3 regions of the Catenuloplanes atrovinosus genome follow, and region 2 is predicted to be linked to each of the others. Evidence: riboswitches for the same ligand, from Rfam matches in the RefSeq annotation. Region 2 holds a riboswitch; each other region holds the start of a gene.
The links. Region 2 has a riboswitch for S-adenosylmethionine ahead of J2S41_RS11170 (GNAT family N-acetyltransferase). Riboswitches for the same ligand answer to the same signal wherever they lie in the genome.

Region 1 (5,184 bases), 5.5 Mb from region 2:
CGGCGCGGAGCCGTTCTCGGTGGCGCCCACGAAGTACCTGGGGCACTACGTGGTCGGCCACCTCGCCGGGAAGCTCGGCATGACCGTGGAGATTTGCCAGTCGCCGGTGACCGGCACGACCGCCCGGGTGAAGGTGCCGGCCTCGCTGCTGGTCGCGCCGCCGGCGGAGAACGTGCCGGCGTCGACGCCCACCACCACGTTCCACATCGACGCGGTGCCGGTGCCGGCGCCCGCCTCCGCACCGCCCGCCCCGGCGCCGCGCACTCCCGCCCCGGTGCCGCGCACTCCCGTCCCGGCGCCGGTCGCGCCGGCCGCACCGGAGGCCGAGGTGACGCCGAACGGGCTGGTCAAGCGCGTACCGAGGCATCGTCGCGGCCCGGCCGGAGGCGCCGTCCCCCGGCAGGGCCCGCGCGGCGCCGGGAACGGCACGGCCGCGCGCCTCGCCGCGGAGCGGCCGGTGCCGGCCGACATCGGCGCCACCATGACGGCGCTCCGCCGCGGCCTGCACCTGGGCCGCGCGGCGAGCGAGGGCACCACCCACGACGGCTTCGACGACGAGAACGGGAAGGCGCGATGAGCATCGACGCAGGGCCGGACACCACGGCTCACCGCTTCAACTGGCTGATCACCAACTTCGTCCGGGGTACGGCCGGCGTGCGCGAGGCCGTAGCCGTCTCCTCGGACGGCATGCTGATCGCCACGTCCGCCGGTCTGTCCCGCGCCGACGCCGACCACCTCGCGGCGATCGTCTCCGGACTGAGCAGCCTGGCCCGCAGCGCGGCCCGCCGCTACGAGTTCACCGGCCTCAAACTGATCATGATCGAGATGACCTCCGGCTTCCTGATCGTCTCCGCGCTCGGCGGCGGCACCTGCCTCGGCGTGCTCGCGGTCGGCGACTGCGACGTGGCGCTGATCGGGTACGAGATCGCGCTGCTCGGCGAGCGGGTCGGCGACCTGCTCACGCCGGCGCTGATCGCCGAGTCCCGCCGGACGCTCCCGCGGTGAGCGCCGGGGACCTCGGCCCGCGGGTGCCGGACCCGCGGATGGTGCCGCCCTGGCACCGCACGGCGGACGAGTTGCCCCGCCGCCGCGGTCAGGCCGCCGGTGCGCCGGAGGAGCCGGTCCGCGGCGGTGAGGACGAGGGCGTTATCCGGCCGTTCCTGCTGACCGGCGGCCGGACCCGGCCGCTGCGGGACGGGCTGCGGCTGGAGACGCTGATCCGCGCCGCGCCCGCCGCGCTGTCCGCGCCGCTGCGCTTCGAGCTGCTGCGCATCGTCCGGTTCTGTCAGGAGCCGCGCGCGCTCGCGGACGTCGCGACCTGCCTGGGTGTGCCGGTCGGGGTGGCCCGGGTGCTGGTCGCGGACCTCGCCGCGGACGGCTACGTGACCGTGGACGAGCCGATGCCGGACTCCTCCGCCCTGCCCATCGAGCTGATCGAGAGGATCGTCGACCGTGTCCGGGCCCTCTAGTGCGACGACCACCCCGGTGGTCGTGAAGATCGTGATCAGCGGCGGCTTCGGAGTGGGCAAGACCACCTTCGTGAGCGCCATATCCGAGATCGAGCCGCTGCTCACCGAGGCGGACATGACCGAGGTGTCGATCGGCGTGGACGACACGCGTGCGGTCGCCGGCAAGACCACCACCACGGTCGCGCTCGACTTCGGCCGCATCCACCTCGACGCGTCGCTGATGCTCTACCTGTTCGGCACGCCGGGCCAGGACCGCTTCTCGTTCCTCTGGGACGACCTGGTGGACGGTGCGCTGGGCGCGGTGGTGCTGGTCGATACGCGCCGGATCGAGGACAGCTATCCCGCGGTCGACTACTTCGAGGAGATGGGCCTGCCGTTCCTGCTGGCGGTGAACCCGTTCGACGGCGCGCCACGGTTCGCGCTGGAGGAGGTGCGGGACGCGCTCGGCGTGGGACCGGAGGTGCCGATCGCGGAGTGTGACGCCCGCGCGCGGTCCTCGGTGAAGGACGCGCTGGTGCAGCTGATGGAGCAGGTGCTGCGCCGGCGGATGCGAGGGCTGGCCACCGCCTCGGTACGTGAGTGAACGGCGACGATTCGCTCACACCTCGGGATCGCCTGGTGGAGATCCGGAAACCTGCCCGTAAACTCGAACCCGCACAACTGAATACCTCATCCAGAGGGGCTGAGGGATACGGCCCGATGACGCCCCGGCAACCACCCCGCGCGCTCGACGACGAGCGCGGCGGCGGCAGGTGCCAATTCCGTCCCCGTCACACGGTGTGGCGATGGGAAAGATGAGAGGACACCTCCTCATGACGTCTGCCGTCAGCCCCGCTCGCGCCCTCGTCTGTCGCGGTTGCGGCGCCGAATACCCGCTCGCCGCGCAGCACGCCTGTTACGAGTGTTTCGGCCCGCTCGAGGTCGCCTACGACCAGGACCTGCTGAAGCGGGTCACCCGTGAGCAGATCGAGGCCGGTCCGAACAACATCTGGCGGTACGCGGGGCTGCTCCCGTCCGGCCAGGACCCGGCCGACCGGATCACGCTGAACCCGGGCATGACGCCGCTGGTCTCCGCGCCCGCGCTCGCCGCGGAGCTGGGCATGACCGGCGCGCTGTGGGTGAAGGACGACTCCGCGAACCCGACGCACTCGTTCAAGGACCGGGTGGTGTCGGTGGCGCTGTCCGCCGCCCGCGGCCTGGGCTTCACGCGGTTCGCCTGCGCCTCCACCGGCAACCTGGCCAACTCGGTCGCCGCGCACGCGGCCCGGGCGGGCGTGCCGTCGATCGTTTTCATCCCGGCCGACCTGGAGCAGGGCAAAATCATCACCACCGCGGTGTACGGCGGCGACCTGGTGGCGATCGAGGGGTCGTACGACGACGTCAACCGCCTGTGCAGCGAACTGGTCGAGACGGACGAGTTCGAGGACACCGCGTTCGTCAACGTCAACGTCCGGCCGTACTACGCGGAGGGCTCCAAGACGCTCGGCTACGAGGTCGCGGAGCAGCTCGGCTGGCGGATTCCGGAGCAGGTCGTGATCCCGATGGCCAGCGGCGAGCTGCTGACCAAGGTCGACAAGGCGTTCTCCGAGCTGGTCGAGATCGGACTGGTCGAGGCGCCGGCGAACGGCTGGACCGTGTTCGGCGCGCAGTCCGCCGGCTGCAACCCGATCGCGGTGGCGCTGCACGAGGAGACCGACGAGATCCGCCCGGTGCGCCCGACCGGCATCGCGAAGTCGCTGAACATCGGCGACCCGGCGGCCGGCCTCTATGCGCTGGAGGCGGTGCGGCGGACCGGCGGCTGGATGGACTACGCGGACGACGACGAGATCCGCGACGCGATCCGGCTGCTGGCGCGCACCACCGGCGTCTTCGCGGAGACCGCGGGCGGCGTCACCACCGCGGTGCTGGCCAAGCTGATCAAGTCTGGCCGGCTCGACCCGGCGAAGGAGACGGTCGTCTACAACACCGGCGAGGGATTGAAGACGCTGGACGCGGTGGCTAGCCTCGTGGGGCCGACGCACACGGTGAAGCCGTCGCTGCGTTCCGCGCGGGAGGCGGGCCTGCTCGGCTGACTGATCACCCTCCGGGGTGGCCTGTTGATCGACGCGTAGCGGAAAGCCTTGACGTGATTCTCGCTACACCGCAAAATGCTCCGTGCGGGGAGACGCGACGCCGTAAGAGTTGCGGATCCTGAGCTTGGCGACAATCTCTTCCGCCGACTCGACGACCCAGTGCTGATCGTTCATCGAGGTGCTGTGCGAGCGTCTCCCCGACCAAATTCATTCGCCAGATCGCGGGCTTCCCGGGCAGGGTGCACGGCATGAGCCTGCGCGTCACCGCCGTCGACCTCGCCGACGACCCCGAGTGCGGGGAGGCGACGGCGATCATGCGCCTCGCCGGCCGCACCGACACCCCGGACCTGCCCGTTCTCAGCCAGCGCCGATACCTGTCCCGGTTACGGAATCCGCAGGTCGGCGAGCGTCGGCTCGGCTTCCTGGCCCGGGCGGACGGCGTCGCGGTCGGCACCGGCCTGCTGGTCCTGCCGGACGAGCGGAACCGGGACACCGCGATGATCGAGGTGCACGTGCTGCCGGAGCACCGCCGCCGGGGCGCGGGCCGCGCGCTGCACGAGCACCTCACCGGGATCGTCCGCGGCGAGGGCCGCACGACCGTGCTGGCGACCACGTCGGAGTCGCTGCCCGGTGGCCCGGCGCGCCCCGGTCACGGCTCCGCGTTCGCGGAGGCGCTCGGCTACCGGCGCGCCTCGACCGCGCACGGGCAGGCACTGGACCTCGACGACGTACCGGTCGAGCGACTCCTGTCGCAGGCCACGCCGCACACGGCGGGATACTCGCCGGTGCTCTGGACCGGCGAGGTGCCGGAGGCCGACGTCGAGGACATCGCCTATCTGAACGGGCGGCTGCTGCTCGACGCGCCGACCGGCGAGCTGGAGCTGGAGGCGGAGAAGCCGGACCCGTCCGTGATCCGCGCCTACGAGCGGGGCTACCGCGACAAGGGCGGCACGCTGTTCCACGCGGCCATGCGGGACGACGCCACCGGCCGGCTCGTCGCCTGGACGATGATCGAGCAGCTGGACGAGCCGGTCTCGTGGGGCTGGCAGCAGATCACGCTGGTCGACCCGGCGCACCGCGGTCACCGCCTCGGGATGGCCGTCAAAATCCACAACCATCTGCAGGTACGGGCGAAAGCGCCCGAACTTCGCCACCTGCACACCTGGAACTCGGCCGCGAACACGCACATGATGGCGATCAACGCGGCGCTCGGCTTCCGTCCCGCCGGAGCGACGATCGACTGGCAGCGGCGCTTCTAGGGCCTGTCTGGCGGATCGTCGCCGGCCTGCGGCGTGGCCCAGCCGCCGCCTGACCGCACGTCGCGGAAGCCCACATGCAGCACCGGTATCCGGACTTCCGCGCCGCACACCCGGACGACAGCTGGACCTCGCCTCGGCTCGGCGAGATCCGCCGAACCCGCCCTAGGGTGCGCCCTGGTCGGCGCGTGTCCGGCGCAGCCGCGTGGCCCACGGGCGCAGCGGGTTCTCCCGGTACCGGCCGGCGGCCAGGCCGGCGCGCCGCTCGAACCAGTTCCGCGAGCCGTACGACTTGGTCAGCAGGTACGACCAGCCGCAGGCCAGCCAGTAGGCGGGGAAGAACAGCGGGCCCAGCCCGGCGTACTGGGCGACGTGCCGCGTCTCGTG
Region 2 (5,184 bases):
GTGCCCGCCGCCCAGTCCCAGCGCCGCCAGCGGATCGGGTCGCGGGCCGCGAGCGGCTCCAGGATCCACTCCCGCAGCGCGCCGACGCCGCCGAGCAGGCCGTCCCAGCCGGGGTAGAGGTCGTCCATCCGTACCAGCGGGGCATCCAGGGTGTGCGCGAGCGCGCGGGCGAGGCCGGTCTTGCCCGCCCCGGAACGGCCCTCGACCGCCACCACCCGGACGCCGCCGGCCGCGGGCGACAGCGTGCCCGCCCAGGCGAGAACGCGCGCCGCCTGGGCGGTCGCGGGATCGGAGCCGGTGGTGCCGTGTATCCCATGATCGTACGTTGCCCGTGGTTACTACGGTGTCGGCCGTGATCGATCCGCGGGACGTCGCCGCCGCCTACCTGGAGATCGCCGACCGGCACGCGCCCGGCCTGGTCGAGGGCCTGTACCTGGTCGGCTCCGTCGCGCTGGGCGACTACCACCCGGGCGTCAGCGACATCGACTTCGTGGCCGTGACCTCCTCGGCCCCGGACGTGGCCGCGATCCGCCGCATCCACGCCGAACTGCACACGCGCCACGCCGCCCCGGACTTCGACGGACTCTACGTCTCGTGGGACGACCTGCGCGCCGACCCGGCCACGCTGCCACCCGGGATCGCCGCGCACGAGTGGCGCGTCTCCGCCGCCTCCGACTTCGAGCGAAACCTGGTCACCTGGCACGTCCTCGCCCAGGGCGGCGTGCCGATCCGCGGCCCGGCCGCGGACGTGTTCACCGACTGGCCGGCCCTGGCCGCCTCGACGCGCCGCAACCTCGAAACGTACTGGACGCCGTGGGTGACGCAGCTGTCCCGGTCGCCGCTGGGGTTGTCGGAGTGGGCCACGACGTGGACGGTGCTGGGCGTGGCGCGGCTGCGGCACACGCTCGCGGCCGGCCGCGTCACCTCGAAGACGGCGGCGGCCGCGTACGCGACCGCCACCTACGATCCGCGCTGGCACCGCGTCATCGAGGAGGCCCTGCGCATCCGCGTCGGCGGCCGCCCACGCTACCGCAGCCCTCTCCGCCGCCGCGCCGACCTGCTCGGCTTCGCCCGCGACGCCCTCCGCGGCTGACCTTTCCCACGTCGTGGCCCGTTCCGCTGCCCGCAGCCGTCTCCGCCGCCGTGCTGATCGGCTCGGTTCGCCGGGCCGCCCTACAGGCCCTACGCCGCGGCGGGAGGTGCTCCTGGGAGCGGGGTGTCGCCGTCCGCTGCCGGTCCCCGGTGTGCCGCCGCGCCGACCTGCTCGGCTTCGCCCGCGACGCCCTCCGCGGCTGACGTTTCCCACGTCGTGGCCCGTTCCGCTGCCCGCAGCCGTCTCCGCCGCCGTGCTGATCGGCTCGGTTCGCCCGGCCGCCCTGCAGGCCCTACGCCGCGGCGGGAGGTCCTCCTGGGAGCGAGGGGTCGCCGTCCGCTGCCGGTCCCCGGTGTGCCGCCGCGCCGTCGTCCCTCCTGCCGCGGTTCTCGGACCGGGTCGGCTACGCCGCGCCGGGGTGAGGTGGCTCGCTGTCGAGGTGGGCGAGGACGGTCGCGTCGGTCCAGACCATGCGGAACTTGCCCGGGGTGCCGTTGAGGCGGGACGCGTCGCCTCGGGGTGGCGAGGCGGTGCCACGCTCGCGGTTCTCCGCGCCGCACGCCAGGTAGAACCGTTGCGCGGCCACGTTCTGCTCCAGCACCCACAGGTGCAGCACGTTCGAGTCCGCCGCGGTGACCGCGATCCGCGCCGCGCGGGCCAGCAGCCGCCGTCCCACGCCGGATCGGTGCCGGTGGTGCACCACGTGCAGGTTGTCGACCAGGCTGCCCCAGACCGGATCACGATCGAGCACCACGTGGACAAAACCGGCGATCCCGTCGTCACCGTCGTGCTCCGCGATGATCGTCGCCGTGCCCGCCGTGCCCGCCGTGCCCGCCGCGGCCGCGAGCCGCGCCGACCACACGGCCTGGCGGTCCGCCAGCACGTCACCGTCCAGGTAGGCGTCCGTGTACGCTCCCCGATAGTGACGGCGCCAGCTATCCGCGTGCAGCGCGGCGATCGCGGGGACATCGGCGATCCCGGCCGTGCGTAGGGTGATGTCAGGCATGTGCGCCTCCACGTCGCGGTGTTGCCCGGCGGGTCCGCCGGGCCCGGTCATCACCCGGGGCACCCCGACCGCGCGACGGAGGGTTGCCGGCCAGCGAGCCGGGGCTTCGCGCTGGCGCTCATGACCTTGCGTCAATCTATCAACCCCATCAAGTCGTTTAATCAACCCATCCAGACGTCAACCCTCCTGTATTGACGACGGCCGCGTATGGGCGTGGGTGGATCTCATCCACGCGCGGTGCCGCTGTGGGCCGGTGCTGAAGGCGAGTGCGGCTACCAGTGATGACGCGGTGGTTCCCACGGATCGATCGTTGGTGATATATCGGGTGGCGCCGTGGTGTAGATCATCGGGTGGCGCTGGCCGGTTCGGGCGCTGGCCGGGTGGGTGCTGGCCGGGTGGGGCTTTGGCGGGCCGGGTGGGTGTTGGCCGGGTCGGGCATTGGCGGGCCGGGTGGATGCTGGCCGGTTCGGGCATTGGCGGGCCGGGTGGGTGCTGACCGGGTGGGGCACTGGCGGGCCGGGTGGGCGATGGGGGAGTGGGTGGTGGATGGGGAGGTCAGTCGGCGAAGGCGGTGGTCAAGGTGCGCATGCAGGGAGCGGGCATGGCGGGGGAGGCCACCACGTACCCGTTGATGGTCATCGGCGGGTCGAGGGGGACGGCGCGGATGCGGGTGGAGCGGGTGTTGGCGAGGTGTTCGGCGGGGAGGACGGTCCAGGTGTGTGGGGCGGAGCCGACCTCGAAGAGGACGTTGACCGGGTCACCGGCGGGCTGGTGGGGGAGGCCGGGCGGGAGGGCGGCGACGATCGCGTCGAGGAGGGCGGGGTCGTGGTGGCGGGCGGGGAGCCGGAGGCCGTCGGGAGCCAGGTCGCGCAGCGTGACCGTGGGGTGAGCCGCGGCCGGGTGCGCGCGGGCGAGCACCACGTGAAGTGGCTCGGACCAGGCGTGGGAGACGGTCAGGCCGGGGGCGGTGAACGTGCCGCGGATGAGGGCCAGGTCCAGGTCACCGGTGCGTACGGCGTCGAGGCGGGCAGGGACGGGAAGGTCGATCAGGACCGGGTCGGCGGGGCGGGCGGCGTTGCGCAGGCGGGTGACGGCGCGGTCCAGGCGGTCGGTGACGCAGGACTCGACGCCGATGCGCAGTGGGGCGGCGTGTTCCCCGGCCACCACGCGCACGCGGGCGGCGGCGGCGAGCGTGTCGCGGGCGGCGTCGAGGACGCGGAGGCCGGCGGGAGTCAGGCGTACGCGCCGGGACGTGCGGTCGAGCAGCTGGACGCCGAGTTCCCGTTCGAGGCGGGCGATCTGCTGGCTGACGGCGGGCTGCACGATGTGCAGCCGCTCGGCGGCGCGGCCGAAGTGCAGTTCCTCGGCGACGGTCACGAAGTAGCGCAGTGCCCTCAGTTCCACTCCACCTGATCTATCACGGAATGTGATCGCTGCCGAGTGGGGTTGACCATCGATCGGACGCCGGCGGGGCGATGTGATGTGCCCATGCGTATCGGAACCGGCCTGCTCGTCACCGACTCTCCCGCCGACGTCGTCGCCGCGGCGGCGGACGCCGCACGTCGCGGGCTCGACAGCTTCTGGACCAATCAGATGGCGGGCGGATGGGATCCGCTGACGCTGCTGGCCCTGCTCCGCGAACGGCCGGCCGAGGTCGGTACCGCGATCGCGCTCACCTACCCACGGCATCCGGTGACCATGGCGACGGAGGCGCTGACGCTGCGGGCGGCCGGTGGCGGCCTGGCGCTGGGCGTCGGGCCGGGTCACGCATGGTACGTGGAACGGCAGCTCAAGATGTCGTACCAGTCGCCGCTCGGGCATACCCGCGACTACCTGGAGACGCTCCGGCCGCTGCTGCACGGCGCACGGGCGGGCGACGCCGCACTGGACATCACCGCGCCGGCGCCGGACCTGCTGCTGGCCGCGCTCGGGCCGAAGATGCTCGGGCTGGCCCGTGAGCTGGCCGACGGCGTGGTGGCGACCTGGGTCACGCCGGAGATCGTCGCGGAGCGGCTGGTGCCGAGCCAGCCGGACGGCGCGCGGATCGTGGTGAGTCTGGTGGTGGCGCTGACGACCGATCCGGACACGGTACGCGAGCGGATCGCCCGCGACTTCGCCGGCGCGGGGGCGCTTCCGGCGTACCGGACCTCGCTGCGGCGCGCCGGGCTGGGCGGCGTCGCGGACACGGTCGTGGTCGGTGACGAGGCCGCCGTGGTGCGGGCGCTGGACCGGCTCCGGGACGCGGGGGCGACCGATGTGGTGCTGCTTCCGGTCGGCGAGCGGGCACGGACGCTGGACATCGTGACCCGCACCGCGACGCCGCGGGCCGGCGGCGCCACGTGACCCGCGGTGGGCCGGCGGCGGGCTCTATAGGGTCACACTCACGGATCATCGCGGAGGGGACCTGATCAATGGCGCGATCGGACGCGGCGCGGACCGCGCTGCTGGACACGGCGGAACGACTCTTCGCCGAGCACGGCATCGCGCAGGTGTCCGACCGGCGCGTCGCCGAGGTCGCGGGCAACACCAACCACTCGGCCGTGCGCTACTACTTCGGCGGGCGGGAGGGGTTGCTCCGGGAGCTGGTCGGCCGGCACGCCCGGGCGATCGAGGAGCGGTGCGTGCCGGCCACGTCCGACTCCGTGCTCGCGGACGTGCGCGCGCTGGTCGTACCGTCGATGGAGGTCTTGGCGGCTCTGCCCCGGCCGAGTTGGCGGGCGCGGTTCATCGGGCTGGCGGTGCACGAGCCGGGCGTGCGTGACCTGGTCCGGGACACGCTGACCACGCTCCCGGTCATGGTCGAGATCCGCCGCTCGCTGCGTGCCCGCCTCGCCGGACTCGACCCGGACGTGGTCGCCGGCCGCGCCGCGATGATCGGCCTGATCGTCACCACGGCCACGGCGGAGATCGAGGCGAGGGCCGAGCGGGACGGGTCCGCCCCTCGCTGGCTGGAGGCCGGCGACTTCCTGGCCGACGCCATCGCCGGCATGCTCACCGCCCCGGTCACCCGCTCCGGCCGCCTCAACCCACTGGCCGGAGCCCGCTGACCGCGACCTTGCCGATGAAGGGTTTCGGCCGGGCTCGG
Region 3 (5,184 bases), 5.6 Mb from region 2:
ATCCTCCGGCCGTCGCGGAGGAAGAAGAACGTCGAGAACAGCACCAGCAGGGCGCCGGTGAACAGCTCGAAGACCGTGGTGGCGGTGGAGACCGCGCCGGTGGTGAGCGCCTGCGTGTTCTCGTCGAGCCACTGCTGGCCGGTGGTGAGCGCGGTGTCGAGTTGGTCGTCGTCGAGGTGCAGCGGACCGTCGCGCAGCCAGTCCTGGATCTGCCGGATGCCGACGGTGGCGTTGCTGGTGAGTTCCGGCAGGCCGTCGACGAACTGGGTGACGACCATGGTGAGCGTGCCGACCACCGCGCCCAGGCCGGCGACCAGGACCAGCGCGGTGGCCAGCGAGCGCGGGAAGCGCAGCTTGAGCAGCCAGCCGACCGCGGGCGTGAGCAGCGCGGAGAGCAGCAGCGCGATGGAGAGCGGGATTATCACGATCCGGATCACGCCGAAGAAGCGGAGCAGGACGTAGCCGATCACGCCCACCACGATCAGGCGCCAGGACCAGGCGGCGGCGAGGCGCAGCGCGTGCGGGACCTCGGCGTCGTCGCGGCTGATCGTGGACGTGTGGACGATCTCCGGCGCGTCCTCCGGCGGCGGCGCCTCCACCGCGGCCGGTGGCTCCGGAATCCGGGATTCGTAGGCGCGGCGGAGGTTGCGCCGGATGCTGCTCAGTCGTCCCACACGCACCTCCCGACGTTAACGCGTGATCACCCGCGCACCCGCGCGCCGGGCCCGGCCGGGTACGGGTAGCGTCTCCTGACGTGAACGACGACGCCAAGCTGCCGATTCGGCTGCTGCACGACCGCGTCCTGGTCCGGCTCGACGGTGCCGAGGGGGAGCGCCGTTCGTCCGCCGGCATCGTCATCCCGGCCACCGCGTCGATGGGCCGCCGCCTCTCCTGGGCCACCGCGGTCGGCGTGGGCCCGAACGTGCGGTCCGTGGCCGCCGGTGACCGGGTGCTCTTCGACCCGGAGGACCGGTCCGAGGTGGAGTTGCACGGCCGGGAGTACGTGCTGCTCCGCGAGCGGGACGTGCACGCGGTCGCGGCCGAGCGCGTCGAGTCCGACGGGATCGGCCTCTACCTGTAGTAGCTGGTGATCGGGATCGGCACCACCGGCGAGGCGGGCGCCTCGATCGGCCGGCTCACCCCGTCCGGGAACGTGATGTGGTACCGCTCGCCGTCCCAGCGGGCCGGCGGGGTCTGCGGGTCCCGGCCCACGAAGACGGACCGCTCGGCCGAGATCCGGCCGAGCAGCGCCCGCTCCTCCGCGCCGGCCGCGTCCAGGTTCCGGTAGAGCCCGCGGTCCATCCCGTCGCGCAGCAGCGCGAGCTTCGTGGTGGCGAACTGGAAGTTGCGCATCGCGCGCACGCCGGCGTCACCGGCGACCCGCTTCGCCCAGCGGCGGGCGGAGTGCCGGCGGCCGAGGCTGCTCAGCGTGGCCACCTCGGGCGGGGAGAGCCAGCCGGCCCGGACGTACGCCGGGAGCGTCCGCTCGGTGAGCCGCCCCTCCCAGCCGCGCAGCCAGATGGCGAAGCCGCCCGTGGCGAAGAAGACCGGGATCATGAGCCCCAGGTAGCCGTAGAGCAGCACGATCGGCTCGCCGGTCGCCACCACCAGCGACGGCAGCAGGTTCCACGTGCCGTGGATCATCATGGCGACCAGCAGGCCGGAGATCGGCGCGAGCCAGCGGACCGGGCGCGCGGCGGTACGGGCGGCGATGCCCAGCCCGACGCCGGCCATGGACGTGAACAGCGGGTGCGCGAAGCCGGTGAACAGGATGCGCACGATGAAGATCAGGAACAGTTGCTGCGCGCCGCTGGCCGGGCCGTACTGCTCGTTGCTGGCCGCGTAGCCGTGCCCGCCCAGGTAGAGGATGTTCTCCACCATGGCGAAGCCGATCGCGGAGAGGCCACAGTAGACGATGCCGTCGGTGATGCCGGACCACTCGCGCCGTCGCCACCAGAGCAGCAGCACCGGCCCGAGCGCCTTCATCGCCTCCTCGATGAACGGCGCGACCAGCACCGCCACCAGCGAGTCGGACAGACCCCAGCCTTCGAAGAGGTACGCCGAGACGCTGTTCACCACCAGAGCGGCGCCGGTCGCCACGAACGCGCCCCAGGCGAAGCAGAACGCGAGGTAGCCGATCGGCTCGGGCTCGTACCGGTCGAGCCACATGAACGCGCCGATCAGCACCGGCACCGGCAGCAGCGCCGCGGCGGTGCCGAGCAGCAGCCCGTCGATGCCGATGTTGAAGCCGAGGAAGACCGTCACCGCGATCGCGCAGGCGGCGATGAAGACGATCATCACGGCCAGGCCGATGATCCGCCACACCCGCCTCCGCAGGCCCGGCTCCGGCGCGGCCGGCGGCAGCGAACCGGCCGGCGGCAGCGAACCGCTCGGCGGCAGCGAACCGCTCGGCGGCACCGGACCGGCCGGCGGCACCGGACCGGCCGGCGGCATCGGACCGGCGGGCGCGTAGGGCTGCGGTGGAATCTCCGACATGAGGTTCAGCGTATCCAGAACGGGCTTGCCACGATCGCCCAGTGCGTGGCTATGATTGCCGCCAGGTCACGAGCGTCAGCGACAAGCCCCGGCTAGCTGACCGGCAACCCTCGTCTGTTCGCGGTGGGGTGCCCCGGGTGATGACCGGGCCCGCGTGTCCGCGCGGGCAAGCGCGGACCTCGTTCCCGACGGTGTGCTCGGGGTCCCTCAGACCCCGGAGGTCATCGCATGTCGACGCTCACGCTGCCCGCCGCCGTCGCCACCGCCGCCGAGAGCACCGCGCCCGCCGTCCTGGGCGTGCCCGGCGTCCTGGGCGTGCCCGGCCAGATCAACCTCGACTACGCGGCCACCGCGCCGTGCGCGGTCGCGGCCGCCGAGGCGGTGAACGCGATCCTGCCCTGGTACGCCAGCGTGCACCGCGGCGCCGGCGCGCTCTCCCAGCGCTGCACGCTCGCCTACGAGCGGGCCCGGCAGACCGTCGCGGACTTCCTCGGCGCGCGCGCCGAGGACCACGTGATCTTCACGCGGAACACCACGGACGCGCTGAACCTGCTGGCCTCGGCGTTGCCGGCCGGCACCACCGTGGTCACGTTCGGCGGCGAGCATCACGCCAACCTGCTGCCCTGGCCGGGCCACCCGCTGCGGCTGCCGGTCCCGTCGTCGCCGGGCGCCGCGGTGCGCTCGCTCGGTGAGGCGCTGGCCGAGCTGCGCCGCGGCCCGCACGCGCCGGCGCACATCCTGGTCGCGGTGACCGGCGCCAGCAACGTCACCGGTGAGGTGTGGCCGATCGCGGAGCTGGCCGCGGTGGCGCACCGGCACGGCGCCCGGATCGCGCTGGACGCGGCGCAGTTGGCCCCGCACCTGCCGGTGGACGTGGCGGCGCTGGACGTGGACTACGTGGCGGTCTCCGGCCACAAGCTGTACGCACCGTTCGGCGCCGGGGTGCTGGCCGGGCGCGGCGACTGGCTGGACGCGGCCGAGCCGTACCTGCGCGGCGGCGGCGCCACCACCCGGGTCGGCGCCGGTACGCACGACGTGACCTGGGCGACCGGGCCGGCGCGGCACGAGGCCGGCACGCCGAACCTGCTGGGCGCGGTGGCGCTGGCCGCGGTCTGCGCGGCGTTGCAGGTGGCGGACCGGGACACGCTGCGGGCGGACGAGGAGCGGCTGGTCGCCCGGCTGCGCGCGGGCCTGGCGTCGATCCCGGGCGTGGTGGAGCTGCGCACGTTCGGCCCGGACGCGGAGCGGGTGGGGATCGTGTCGTTCGCGGTGGCCGGGCGGGACTCGTCCGCGGTCGCGGCGGAGCTGGGGCGGGAGCACAACATCGGCGTACGGGACGGGCTGTTCTGCGCGCACCCGCTGGCGAAGCGGCTGCTGTCCGAGGCGTCCGCGCGGTCCGGGCTCACGCTGCCGCCGACCGCGCTGCGGGTCAGCGTCGGCCTGGGCAGCACGGAGTCCGACGTGGACGCGCTGATCGCCGCGCTGGGGTGAAACGCTAGGCCGCGGTCTTCGTCTCGAACGGGCGGCCGAACGCGCGACGGACCTGCCGGATCGCCTCCTCGTGCTCGACGCCGGAGGCCCGGACCAGGTCCGTCGCGGTGGACCGCACCTGCGCCACCACCACGGAGCCGGAGAAGCCCACGCCGTCCGCGTAGGCCCGCCCGGCGTCGGACACCGCGCGCAGCGCCCGCCCGCGCGCGGCCTCCGGCTCCACGCCCAGCTCCAGCTCGGTGCGGAGCAGCTCGACCGCCTCGCCCAGCGCGACCACCGCGGGCGCGAGGGTGCGCGGCACCGGCTCGCCGTCGTTCAGCATCGTCACGATCCGCCGGACCAGCACGCGGCTGTTGCGCAGCGCGTGCGCCACGTACCGCGCGCTGTCCAGGTACTGCGCCAGTGGCGCGCGGGCCCGCCAGCGCACCGGTGCCAGCGTCGCGTTCTCCCGGCCCGCCTTGATCGCCTCGTCCATGGTGCTGAGGTCCGACTCGGCCGCGCGCAGCCGCTCCAGCGCCTCGGCGGCGCTCTCCGGTTCGCCGGCGACCAGCGCGCCGGCCGCGTGCCGGAGGCCGTCGGCGAGCACGTCGAGCGCCGGGTTCGCCGCGCGGATGACCACGGTGAGCGGGTTGATCGGCAGCAGCAGCGCCATCACGGCCAGGCCGACCGCGCCGCCGATCAGCGCGTCCCAGAACCTGCCGAGGTAGATGCCCTCGGTCGGCGGCGTGAGCGTGGCGACCAGCACCGCGGACGAGCTGGCCTGCACCACCAGCGACGAGCCGCCGCCGAGGAATATCGCGGAGACCACGGCCAGGCCCACGGACAGCCCGATCTGCCACGGCCCGGTCCCGATCAGGAGGATCAGCGCGTCGCCGACCGCGATGCCCAGCGCCACGCCGATGACCAGCTCGAACGCGCGGCGCAGCCGCTGCCCGACGGAGACCGCGAGCGTGATCACCGCGGCGATCGGCGCGAAGAACGGCGTCTGGTGGTGCAGCAGGTCGTTCGCGATCAGCCAGGCGATGCCGGCGGCCACGCCGGTCTGCAGCGCGAGGCCCGCGTTGCCGCGCACCCGGCCGAGCCGTTCGCGGAACGTGCCGCCGGACCGGCGGCCCAGCTCGGCCACGCGTTGGCCGAACGGCGCGCTGCCCATGTACCGACCCTACCGTCGATCATGGGAGTTCTCCTGCCAGGATG

Region 1: it holds a riboswitch for S-adenosylmethionine, as region 2 does, so the genes downstream of both, thrC (threonine synthase) here and J2S41_RS11170 (GNAT family N-acetyltransferase) in region 2, are expected to answer to the same signal.
Region 3: it holds a riboswitch for S-adenosylmethionine, as region 2 does, so the genes downstream of both, J2S41_RS35885 (aminotransferase class V-fold PLP-dependent enzyme) here and J2S41_RS11170 (GNAT family N-acetyltransferase) in region 2, are expected to answer to the same signal.

What each region holds. Positions count from the first base shown of each region.
Region 1 covers NZ_JAVDYB010000001.1:8,029,849-8,035,032, forward strand. Annotated here, with positions in the region: gene J2S41_RS35775 (sensor histidine kinase) at 1-577, shown strand, start outside; gene J2S41_RS35780 (roadblock/LC7 domain-containing protein) at 574-1,005, shown strand; gene J2S41_RS35785 (DUF742 domain-containing protein) at 1,002-1,469, shown strand; gene J2S41_RS35790 (GTP-binding protein) at 1,453-2,052, shown strand; SAM riboswitch class I at 2,136-2,270, shown strand; gene thrC (threonine synthase) at 2,282-3,541, shown strand; gene J2S41_RS35800 (GNAT family N-acetyltransferase) at 3,790-4,800, shown strand; gene J2S41_RS35805 (hypothetical protein) at 4,963-5,184, opposite strand, start outside.
Region 2 covers NZ_JAVDYB010000001.1:2,480,299-2,485,482, forward strand. Annotated here, with positions in the region: gene J2S41_RS11160 (nucleoside/nucleotide kinase family protein) at 1-311, opposite strand, end outside; gene J2S41_RS11165 (nucleotidyltransferase domain-containing protein) at 353-1,093, shown strand; gene J2S41_RS11170 (GNAT family N-acetyltransferase) at 1,497-2,099, opposite strand; SAM riboswitch class IV at 2,112-2,225, opposite strand; gene J2S41_RS11175 (LysR family transcriptional regulator) at 2,655-3,503, opposite strand; gene J2S41_RS11180 (LLM class flavin-dependent oxidoreductase) at 3,588-4,442, shown strand; gene J2S41_RS11185 (TetR/AcrR family transcriptional regulator) at 4,511-5,146, shown strand.
Region 3 covers NZ_JAVDYB010000001.1:8,052,107-8,057,290, reverse strand. Annotated here, with positions in the region: gene J2S41_RS35900 (AI-2E family transporter) at 1-656, opposite strand, end outside; gene J2S41_RS35895 (GroES family chaperonin) at 755-1,081, shown strand; gene J2S41_RS35890 (PrsW family intramembrane metalloprotease) at 1,072-2,496, opposite strand; SAM riboswitch class IV at 2,561-2,675, shown strand; gene J2S41_RS35885 (aminotransferase class V-fold PLP-dependent enzyme) at 2,725-3,987, shown strand; gene J2S41_RS35880 (FUSC family protein) at 3,992-5,140, opposite strand.